2 regions of the Kribbella qitaiheensis genome follow, and region 1 is predicted to be linked to the other one. Evidence: riboswitches for the same ligand, from Rfam matches in the RefSeq annotation. Region 1 holds a riboswitch; the other holds the start of a gene.
The links. Region 1 has a riboswitch for glycine ahead of F1D05_RS17505 (L-serine ammonia-lyase). Riboswitches for the same ligand answer to the same signal wherever they lie in the genome.

Region 1 (5,353 bases):
CTACACCGCGACCGATTTCAACGGCCACAGCGGCGACCAGACCATCGAACAGGGCGCCGAGATCATCATCCGGCTGGCCTCGATCCCCAAGGACGGCCCCACCGCCCAGTACCTGAGCCTCACCGGAACTGTCCCCTGGTGAAACGCGCTGTTCGAGGTTGCTGCGATGACGGTTTGCTCCTGCGCGGACTCGGGGCGACCAGCCGGGTGTGGGACGGCTGGCGCTCCCTGTACGGCGACGCCTCGCCCCGGTCACGCCGCGGCAGCGCACCTCTCGGTGTACACGTTCTCCTCCATGGCAGCCGCCGTCGCCGCGGATCTACCAGTACGACCTGGCCTCACTTCGCCGTCGGCGCCTCACCTACCGCCCCCAGTACGGCGTCTTGTGCACCGGCTGAGCGTTCCGCCGCCAGAAAACGCTCACCGGATGCACAGAGGCCGGCAGCCGACGCCGGCGCACCGCGCCCTTGTGCACGGCCTGAGCACGCGACCGGCCAAGAACACTCGGCCGGTGCACAAAGCCCCCTGTTTCGCGGTGTGCCAGGTGCTACCGGTTGAAAGCTGCTAAGCCTGCTCGCCGAGGGCGGGTCTGGCTCGTCCGCTGCCGGGTCCTTCGTCCGCTGCCGGACTTATAACGCGCTATCGGCCGAACATCGCATCAGCGGACCCGATCCCTGGCCCACCCGCACCCCGGGGAACCAGGTGGCGGCGAACCATGGTGGGCAGCACCAACCAGCGCCCGACGGAGCTGCGTGGGGATCTCAGCACTCGATTACGTTGACGGCTAGGCCGCCGCGGGAGGTCTCCTTGTATTTGATCTTCATGTCGGCGCCGGTTTCGCGCATGGTCTTGATCACCTTGTCGAGGGTGACGACATGGACGCCGTCGCCGTGCATCGCCATCCGGGCCGCGTTGATCGCCTTCACGGCCGCCATCGCGTTGCGTTCGATGCAGGGGATCTGGACCAGCCCGCCGACCGGGTCGCAGGTCAGGCCGAGGTTGTGCTCCATCGCGATCTCGGCCGCGTTCTCCACCTGCTCGGGACTGCCACCCAGTACTTCGCAGAGCCCGGCCGCCGCCATCGAGCAGGCAGACCCGACCTCACCCTGACACCCGACCTCAGCACCCGAGATCGACGCATTCTCCTTGTACAGAACGCCGATCGCAGCAGCGGTAAGCAGGAACCGGACAACCCCGTCATCAGTTGCCCCAGGCACGAATCGCCGGTAGTAGTGCAGTACGGCGGGAATGATGCCCGCAGCACCATTCGTCGGCGCCGTCACGATCCGCCCGCCGGACGCGTTCTGCTCGTTGACCGCGAGCGCGAACAGGTTGACCCAGTCCATCACCTTGAGCGGATCCACCGACCACGGATCACGCGTGAGCTTGCCGTGCAGCAGATGCGCCCGGCGCGGCACCTTCAGCCCACCCGGCAGGATCCCCTCGGTCTCGCAGCCCTCCTGCACGCAGTCCTGCATCACCTGCCAGATATGCAGCAACCCCGAACGGATCTCGGGCTCGGTCCGCCACGCCAGCTCGTTCGTCAGCATCACTTCGCTGATCGGCAGCTGCGACTCGCGGCAGCGGTCGAGCAACTCCGCCCCGCTGAGGAACGGGTACTTCAGCGGCGTCCGGTCCAGCACGATCCGGTCGCCGGCCGCGGCGTCCTCGTCGACGACGAACCCACCGCCGACCGAGTAGTAGGTGCGCTCACGCAGTACGGCGCCGTCGGCGGACCGGGCGACGAAGGTCATCCCGTTCGGGTGGTACGGCAGCGCCTTGCGCCGGTGCATCACCAGCTGGGTATCCGGGTCGAAGTCGATCTCGTGCTCGCCGACCAGCCGGAGCCGGCGCGCGGCCAAGATCCCCTTGACCCGCTCGTCGACGGACTTGGTGTCGACCGTCTCGGGATCTTCCCCCTCGAGCCCGAGCAGGACCGCCTTGTTGCTGCCGTGCCCGTGCCCGGTCGCGCCGAGTGAGCCGAACAGCTGCGACTCGACGGCCGTCGTACGGGTGAGCAGGCCGTCGGCGGCGAGGCCGAGAGCGAAGGTCCGGGCGGCTCGCATCGGTCCCACCGTGTGGGAACTCGACGGGCCGATCCCGATACTGAACAGATCGAAGACACTGATCGCCATGTGGAGGAATCCTTCCGGTCATCGTCGACCGTTTGGTTTGCCTCCCCGCTCTGTCAGACCTGACGTCTTCCAGAGGTGCCTCGCCCGTGCGGTGAAGGTGCCTGAGAGATTCTTGGGGAGAGTTGCTCCTACGGCGCCCGGGTCGTGCCCGGGTCTCTCCCGCACGGGTTCATGCGGCTGTGCGGTTGTTTTGTCGGACGCCGTGACCGTACGGCGCTCCGACAGCAGCCGTCAATCCAGCGATGGACCCGCTTCCCCCGAGCGATGGATCCGCGGCACCCCCGGGCACCCGGAGGCTGGTGCCATGACAACGATCGCCCGTACTGCGAACGCCACGTCGGCGCCCGGCTGGATGGCCTGGGCGCCGCGGCTCGCGCTGGGCTGGGCCGTCGCCTACGGCGCGATACGAGTGTGGTTCGCCACTGGCCACGCTCCCAACTGGATCCTCCCCAGCGACCTGCTGATCCCCGGCTGGGCATCGGTCGCGGGCCTGCCTGGCAAGCGCCGCCCTAGCAAGCGCCGCTCTGACCGGCGCGATCGACCATCGAGGGCGCTCGAAGGTACTGATCGCCACCACCTGGGCCGCAGCGGCTGGATGGGTCGCCGCCTGTGCCCTGTCCCTCCTGGACTTCGTCGGCGCGATCCTGCCCGGCCTCGGACTCCCCTTCGATCTCCCAGCACTGCTGAGCAGAGCAGGCGGTCTCACCGGCGCCCTCCTCCTCGGCGCCACCGCCCTGGCCCGCCAACGCCAACTGGACCCAAGCTGCCTGCAGTGCACCGGCACCGGCAGCCGCACCTTGCCGGCCAAGTGGGCAACCCTCGGTGCCTGGCTGGCAGTAGCCGGCTGCCTCGGACGCTTGGCCGCCCAGGCGGCTATCGGGTTCGACAGCACTCCATACGGCGAGGGCAACGCGATGCTGCTGTTCGAGGGCGGCTTCCTGCTCGCGGGTATAGCCCTCCCACTACTGCTGGTCTACCGGCCCGGCCAGGTGTTCCCCCGCTGGATGCTGCTGCTTCCAGGAGCCGGGCTGGGCGCCGGCATCACGGCGTACTTCGGGGCCGGCCTGATCCAGATGATCGTGGAGGCACTGCGCGGCGAACGCGCGTTCGCGGGCAGCGACCTGCCGACGGCCTTCTTCTGGGTGGCGGTGCCGTGCTATCTCGTTTGGGGACTCGGCCTGGCCACGGCGACGTACGGGTACTACACCCGGACTCGCAAGCCCTGCAAAGGCTGCGGCCGTTAGCGGGTCAGGCGGTTGGTGCGCTCGGCCCAGAGCTCGAAGAACCAGGTGAACAGGGGCGGGATGCTGGCGGCGAGCGCGAGCAGCGTGGTCGACCAGCTCCAGCGCAGCGGCTTGCGGACGACAGCCACCGTGATCACGTAGGCGACGAAGATCGTGCCGTGGATCGGCCCGAAGACCTTCACGCCGATCTCGTTGTCGGACAGCACGTACTTGAACAGCATGCCGATCAGCAGGCCGGTCCAGGAGACCGCCTCGGCGATCGCCACCGCACGGAACCAGGTCGCGTGCTTCGGCCGGACGGGCGCGTCGAGAGTCGTCTCAGTCATCAGGTCAGTGACCCTAACAAGTCCCCCAAGCCGGTCGGGGGATCGGCCAGGGGAGAACCCCGATGCGCCACGGAATCCGGTTGCCGAGGATCAGTACGTCCCCAACCGAAGGACGAGAAGGACAAGGAGCTCATCAAGGGCTCGCAATGCGCCACCTTGCAAGTGCCGGTCGACTGGAACCGCCCGAACGGACCGACCTTCGGACTCGCCCTCGCCCGCCGTACCGCGAAACAGGCGCGCGTGGGTTCGCTGGTGTTCGGACCAGGCGGGCCAGGCGATTCCGGCGTCGACCGGATCAGGACCGGAATGAGTCGTGCCTCGGTCTGCCCAAGGCGCCCAATCCCCAACAGGACTTGGAGATCCGCCACCTGAAGACGCCGATCCTGCTGTCCAACTCGATCCACGATCCGGCCACCGGCTACAACTGGGCAACGGACGTGGCTCGGCAGCTCGGCCGGAACGGCGTACTGCTGACCTACCAAGGCTGGGGACACGGCAGCTACAACAAGAGCCCGTGCGTCCAGTCCGCGATCGACGACTACCTGGTCTCCTTGAAGGTCCCTGCGCGTGGAAGCAGTTGCCCGGCCGTAGCACCGACCGGCTGACCCTCAGACCTGGACCAGGTGTGCTTCCTGGACCCTGGTGAGTTGGCGACCGGAGATCGCCTCGCCCGACAGCGACAGCAACTGGGCGCAGGCGATCTCGAGCGCCCGGGACTGGGTCGGGCAGCCGTCGACGAACCAGAACGGGTCGTCGTTCTGCAGGTCGTCCGCATCATCGATGTCGGCGAACCAGTGATGGTTCCCGCTGCAGACGCAGCGCACCACCCGCACTCGCAAGTTCATCGGTAAAGCTCCCCCGTACCTGGAACCGCCCTGGGTCCCCCCCGGGTCCCAGTCGGGGTCAGCCCGGCCGGCGCGTGGTCGCGGCCCCCCACTGCCACGCGCCGAGCCGAGTTTGACCCTCCCCCGCTCGCTACATCGTTCGCGGGCCCCCGAGTGTTACTGCAGGTGACCAGATTTTTTTAAGTGACTACTTCACTACGCGCAGTGATCACTCGACCTCCCCGACAGCATCAGCTCGGCAGGTTTGCCTTGACCCACTGCTCGAGGCCGGTGGCGGTGATCGGGAGGTCGGCGGTGAGGATCTCGGTGCGATCCGCGTGCACGACCACGTTGTCCTCGATCCGGATCCCGATGCCACGCAACTCGGGCGGCACCGTCTCGTCGTTCGGGTGGAAGTAGAGACCGGGCTCGACCGCGAGCGCCATCCCGACCGCCAGGTCCGCGGCGAAGTACGTCTCCGGCCGGGCCGCGTCGCAGTCGTGCACGTCGAGGCCGATGTAGTGGCCGAGTCCGCACACGACGTACCGGCGGTGCTGCTGTCCGTCCGGCCCGAGCGCCTCGTCCAGCGAGACGTCGATGAGCCCCCAGTCGCGCAGCCCTTCCACGAGCACGCGCATCGCTTCGTACTGGAAGGCCCTGTACGGCGCTCCCGGGCGGACCGCGTCGAGAGCGGCGAGCTGCGCCTGGTGAACCAGGTCGTACACCTGCCGCTGCGCATCCGTGTACTCACCGGTCACCGGGAACGTCCTGGTGACGTCAGCCGTGTAGAGCGTCCGGGTCTCCACGCCCGCGTCGAGCAGGAT
Region 2 (5,353 bases), 4.0 Mb from region 1:
GGCATTGGTGCCGTGCGCGCTGGACGGGATCAGGCAGACGTTGCGGTCCTCGTTGCCCTGGGCCCGGTGGTACGAACGGATCGCGAGCAGGCCGGCGAGCTCGCCCTGGCTGCCCGCGTTCGGCTGCAGGGAGACCTTCGCGTAGCCGGTGACCTCGGCCAGCCAGCGCTCGAGCTGACTGATCAGCGTCACGTAGCCGGCCGCGTCCTCGATCGGCGCGAGCGGGTGCATGTCGGCGAACTCCGGCCAGGTGATCGCTTCCATCTCGGTGGTCGCGTTCAGCTTCATCGTGCAGGAGCCGAGCGGGATCATGCCGCGGTCGAGCGCGTAGTCGTAGTCGGACAGCTTGCGCAGGTACCGCAGCATCGCTGTCTCGGACCGGTGCGTGTTGAACACCGGGTGGGTCAGGTACTCGCTGGTCCGGACCACCGTCGCGGGCCAATCAGCGCCGGCCAGCGCTCCGTCGTACTGGACGCCGAAGGCGCGGCAGACCCGGCCGAGCGCGGTCGCGTCGGTCTTCTCGTCGCAGGAGATGCCGACGTGGTCCGCGTCGACGAGACGCAGCCAGATGCCGGTCTGCCGGGCGGCGTCGACGACATCGGCCGCACGACCCGGAACCTTGGCGAGCACGGTGTCGAAGAACTGGTCGTGCACGACCTCGACGCCACCCGCCTTGAGCGACGCGGCCAGGCTGTCGGCGTTGCTGTGGACCCGCTCGGCGATCGCCTTGAGGCCCTCGGGACCGTGGTACACGGCGTACATGGAGGCGACGACGGCGAGCAGCACCTGCGCAGTACAGATGTTCGACGTCGCCTTCTCACGACGGATGTGCTGCTCACGGGTCTGCAGTGCGAGCCTGTACGCCGGGGCGCCGTCCGCGTCGACCGAGACGCCGACCAGCCGGCCCGGGAGCGACCGCTCGAGGCCGGCTCGCACGGACATGAAGCCGGCGTGCGGACCGCCGTAGAACAGCGAGACGCCGAAGCGCTGGGACGAGCCGATCACGATGTCGGCGCCGGCCTCACCGGGCGCTTCGAGCAGGGTCAGCGCGAGCAGGTCGGACGCGACCGCGACGAGCGTCTCTTGTGCGTGCGCGGCTTCGATCAGCGGCTTGAGATCCCGTACTACGCCGCCCGAGCCCGGGTACTGCACCAGGAAACCGAAGAAGTCGCCCTCGGGCAGCCCATCGGTCGTGTCGGCGACGACGACCTCGATGTCGAGCGCCTCGGCGCGGGTCTGCACGACCGCGATCGTTTGCGCGAACGTGTCGGCGTCGACCAGGAACCGGTTGCTCTTGCCCTTCTTGTTCGACCGGTGCGCCAGCGTCATCGCCTCGGCGGGCCGCGGTGCCCTCGTCCAGCAGCGACGCGTTCGCGGTCGGCAGGCCGGTCAGGTCGGACACCACCGTCTGGAAGTTCAGCAGCGCCTCGAGGCGGCCCTGGGAGATCTCCGGCTGGTACGGCGTGTAGGCGGTGTACCAGGCCGGGTTCTCGACCAGCCGGCGGACGATCACCGACGGGGTGAAGGTGCCGTAGTACCCCTGGCCGATCATCGTGGTGGCGACGTTGTTGCGCGCGGCGAGCTGACGCAACTCGGTCAGTGCGTCCACCTCGGAGGCCGGCTCGGGCAGCCGGAGCGGCTCGGTGGTCCGGATCGACGCGGGGACGGCGGCATCGACGAGCGCGTCGACATCGGCGTACCCGAGGGCCTGGACCATCCGCGCGACCTCGTCCGGACGTGGCCCGATGTGCCGGTCGGCGAAGACAGCTGACACTTGCGGAAGGGATTGTTCAGTCATTGAGGAGGCTCCGTTGCTGACAATTGCCGGTGGCCTCCCCCTCTGTCACGCAGCGCACGCTTCAGAGTCGCCTAAGGCACTCGGTCCATGGGCCTGAGAGGTTCCGGGGAGGAATTGCCCCTTCGGCGCCCAACCAAACAACCCGGCTGAGACTCTCCCGAGTGCTGTGTACGGCTAGCTTGAGCCTACCTCAGCCGGTCATGCGGGCGCGGCGACGGGCAGCGAGCTCGTCGTTGGCGTGACTGTCGTCGGTGTCCGAGTGTGCGTCCAGACGCTCGGTCGGCAGCTCGGCCAGCGATCCCTCGACCTCGCGCCAGACACCGCCGAGTGCGATGCCGAAGACGCCCTGACCGCCGGCCAGCAGGTCGATGACCTCGTCCGGCGAGGTGCACATGTAGACCGAAGCGCCGTCGCTCATCAGCGTGATCTGGGTCAGGTCATCGATTCCACGCTTGCTCAGGTGGGCGATGGCACTGCGGATCTGCTGCAGCGAGATCCCGGCGTCGAGCAGGCGCTTGATCACCTTCAGCAACAGCACGTCGCGGAAGCCGTACAGCCGCTGCGTCCCGGAGCCGGTCGCCGGGCGCACGGACGGCGAAACCAGTCCGGTCCGGGCCCAGTAGTCGAGCTGGCGGTAGGTGATCCCGGCCGCGGCACACGCCGTCGGGCCGCGGAAGCCGACATCGTCAGGCATCGGCCTCAGGTCGTCATCGAACAGCAGGCCCTGTACGCCGGCGCTTGCGGCCGCCTCGGCGTGTGCTTCGGACGTCGACTGCGCCGTCAGATCAGTGTCGCCGGTGCGTGTCACGCCTGAGCCTCCCTGGGTACCGACTGGAACGGATCACATCCGTGGAGTTACAACACTCCACAACTCCTTCAAGGTAAGCCGTCGCTCAGGACCGGTCAACGACAACCGCTCCGAGCCGGTAGCGTGTCGCGCCCACAACTCGAATCGTTACCTGCCCGCCCTTGTACCAGGAGCGCTCAAACTCACGCCCCGTGACCGCTGAATGACAGGTTCGTACGGGAAGGTCAGCTCTTGTCGAAGTCTTCGGGTGTGACGTTGTCGAGGAATTCGCGGAAGCGTTCTACTTCCTCTTCCTCGACTACCTCTTCGTCGTCGGTCTCGCTCTCGGGGACCGGGATGCCGGCTTCGGCGAGGATCTCTTCGGTGCAGAACACCGGGGTGCCGGTACGCAGGGCCAGCGCGATCGAGTCGGACGGGCGGGCCGAGATCTCGGTCTTGTCGTCGAAGACGATGATCGCCTCGAAGACGCCGTCGGTGAGGTTCACGATCCGGACCTGGGTCAGCGTGTGCCCGAGGACGCGGATGGTCTCCGCGAACAGGTCGTGGGTCAGCGGCCTCGGTGGTTCCATCCCCTGCTGGGCGAACGCGATCGCACTCGCCTCGGCCGCGCCGATCCAGATCGGCAGGTACCGCTCGCCGCCGACCTCCCGGAGCAGCACGATCGGCTGACTCGAGGGCATCTCCACCCGTACTCCGACTACGTCGACTTCGCGCACAACTCCAGCCTACTCTGCGGGCCGGCCCGGGGATGGCCCACGGGGTGCGCCACCATCGGATCGGCTGGACAGATCCACCCGGAACCAGGAGCACTCAAGACGGAGCAGCGCCCAAGGCGAGCGTGCCCGAGCCGGGAGCAACGCCCGAGGCAAGCGTGGTCAGCGCTTGAGACGCGAGCGGACGAGTGCCGCGTGCAGGCGGACAGCCAGGGCGGCGAGCTCCTGGGTCTTGTCGTCGCGGCGGTGGCTCATCACTTGCTCGATCAAGCCCACCTCGCGGTCGGCCGCCGTACGGAAGGGTCGTAGATGCCGCGGCTCGATCCCGTACTGCGCGAACTCGGCGGCCGTCTTCGCGACCAGGATCGCGTCGCCGTCGTAGTGGTTGCCCCGAGCTACCACCAGGTTGTGGCTCTCCAGCTCGTCGAGCAGTTCCACACTGATGCCCGCGGCAACGCGAAGCTCCTCGCGGGTCAGCTTCAGCTCGGTCCCGTACGCCGCGAACTCCTCCGCCCCGGGCAATTCGGGCGGCCCGGGCAGATCCGACGGCGCCACCGGCGGCCCGCCGACCGAAGGCCGCAGCCCGCGGTCCATCGCACCGAGGTGTTCCTTGATCACCCGCAGCGGCAGGTACTGGTCGCGCTGGGCAGTCAGTACGTAGCGCACCCGCTCGATGTCGGCGGCGCTGAACTTGCGGTACCCGGACGCGGTCCGGGCCGGCGCCACCAGTCCCTCCGCTTCGAGGAAGCGGAGTTTGGAGATGGTGACGTCGGCGAACTCGGCCTGCAGGATTTGCAGCACCTCACCGATGCTGCTGCCACCAGCCGATGGCTCAGGCTTGGCCACTGGCGTAGTACACCAGGCGGTACTTGCCGATCTGGACCTCGTCGCCGTTGGACAGCAGGACCTCGTCGATCCGGTCCCGGTTCACGTAGGTCCCGTTCAGGCTGCCGACGTCGCGGACCTTCACGCCCTGGCCGTCGCGCCGGAACTCGGCGTGCCGGCGGGAGACGGTGACGTCGTCCAGGAAGATGTCGCTGTCGGGGTGCCGGCCGGCCGTGACCACGTCGACGTCCAGCAGGAACCGGCTGCCCGCGTTCGGCCCGCGCTGCACGATCAGCAGCGCCGATCCCGACGGCAGTGCGCCGACCGCGGCCTCGTCCTCGGCGGACAACTGCTCGCCCTGCTCGAACCGCTCGGTCTCGGGCTCGATGCTGATCGGAGTCAGCATCGCGGTGTCGGTCACACCGGGGGCGGGCACCGGACGGTCCGCGCCAGGGAGCATCGTTCCGCACTGCGAGCAGAACCGGCTGCCCTCGGAGTTCTCGTGCCCGCACTGGTTGCAGAACGGCATGCTGTGATCCTCCCGATCGCCGGCGGTCCGGCGACGTCTAATAGAACCCCGTATGACAAGTGTGACCGGCCGTCAAAACGGCCGGTACCTCAACCCTCGACCAGCGGTTGAGGTCCGGACAACCTATCAGCTCTGCTCGAGCTGTCCTTTGTAGGTCTCGGCGTCCATCAGGGCCGCGACCTCTTCGTCGTCGTCGACCTCGATGTCGATCAGCCAACCCTCGCCGTACGGGTCGGTGTTGACCAGGTCCGGCTGGTCGGCAAGCGCCTCGTTGACGGCGCGGACAGTGCCGTTCAGCGGGGCGAACAGGTCGCTCACGCTCTTGGTGGATTCCAGCTCGCCACAGGAGTCGCCGGCCCGCACCGCGGTACCGACCTCCGGCAGCTGGACGTACACGATGTCGCCCAGGGCGTCCTGCGCGAAGTCGGTGATACCGACTCGCACCGGCCCTTCGCCGGCCTTCACCCATTCGTGTTCGGCCGTGTACTTCAGGTCTTCGGGGTACACCTCGGTCCTCTTTCGCTCAAGGGTCAGGGTTCACTTGGTAGGGCTGGGCGCCGGGCGAGCGTAACGATGCTCGTCGGCCGCGTGCAAGGCGGTGATCTGTACCTGTGGCAGCTCGGTCACTTCCGCGGTGCCACCGATCTGCGGACCGGTCACCTCGCTGACCAGACCGCCGG

Region 2: linked by a shared signal. The riboswitch ahead of gcvP (aminomethyl-transferring glycine dehydrogenase) and the one ahead of F1D05_RS17505 (L-serine ammonia-lyase) in region 1 are both predicted to bind glycine.

The regions. Positions count from the first base shown of each region.
Region 1 covers NZ_CP043661.1:3,767,152-3,772,504, forward strand. The annotation lists gene F1D05_RS17500 (hypothetical protein) at 1-142, shown strand, start outside; gene F1D05_RS17505 (L-serine ammonia-lyase) at 762-2,135, opposite strand; glycine riboswitch at 2,215-2,307, opposite strand; gene F1D05_RS17510 (hypothetical protein) at 2,933-3,379, shown strand; gene F1D05_RS17515 (DUF3817 domain-containing protein) at 3,376-3,705, opposite strand; gene F1D05_RS43025 (alpha/beta hydrolase) at 4,059-4,310, shown strand; gene F1D05_RS17525 (hypothetical protein) at 4,314-4,550, opposite strand; gene F1D05_RS17530 (aminopeptidase P family protein) at 4,781-5,353, opposite strand, start outside.
Region 2 covers NZ_CP043661.1:7,723,594-7,728,946, reverse strand. The annotation lists partial or broken gene gcvP (aminomethyl-transferring glycine dehydrogenase) at 1-1,798, opposite strand, end outside; glycine riboswitch at 1,870-1,968, opposite strand; gene F1D05_RS36595 (MerR family transcriptional regulator) at 1,989-2,606, opposite strand; gene F1D05_RS36590 (bifunctional nuclease family protein) at 2,831-3,322, opposite strand; gene F1D05_RS36585 (MerR family transcriptional regulator) at 3,482-4,165, opposite strand; gene F1D05_RS36580 (FHA domain-containing protein) at 4,152-4,673, opposite strand; gene gcvH (glycine cleavage system protein GcvH) at 4,800-5,180, opposite strand; gene F1D05_RS36570 (DUF881 domain-containing protein) at 5,211-5,353, opposite strand, start outside.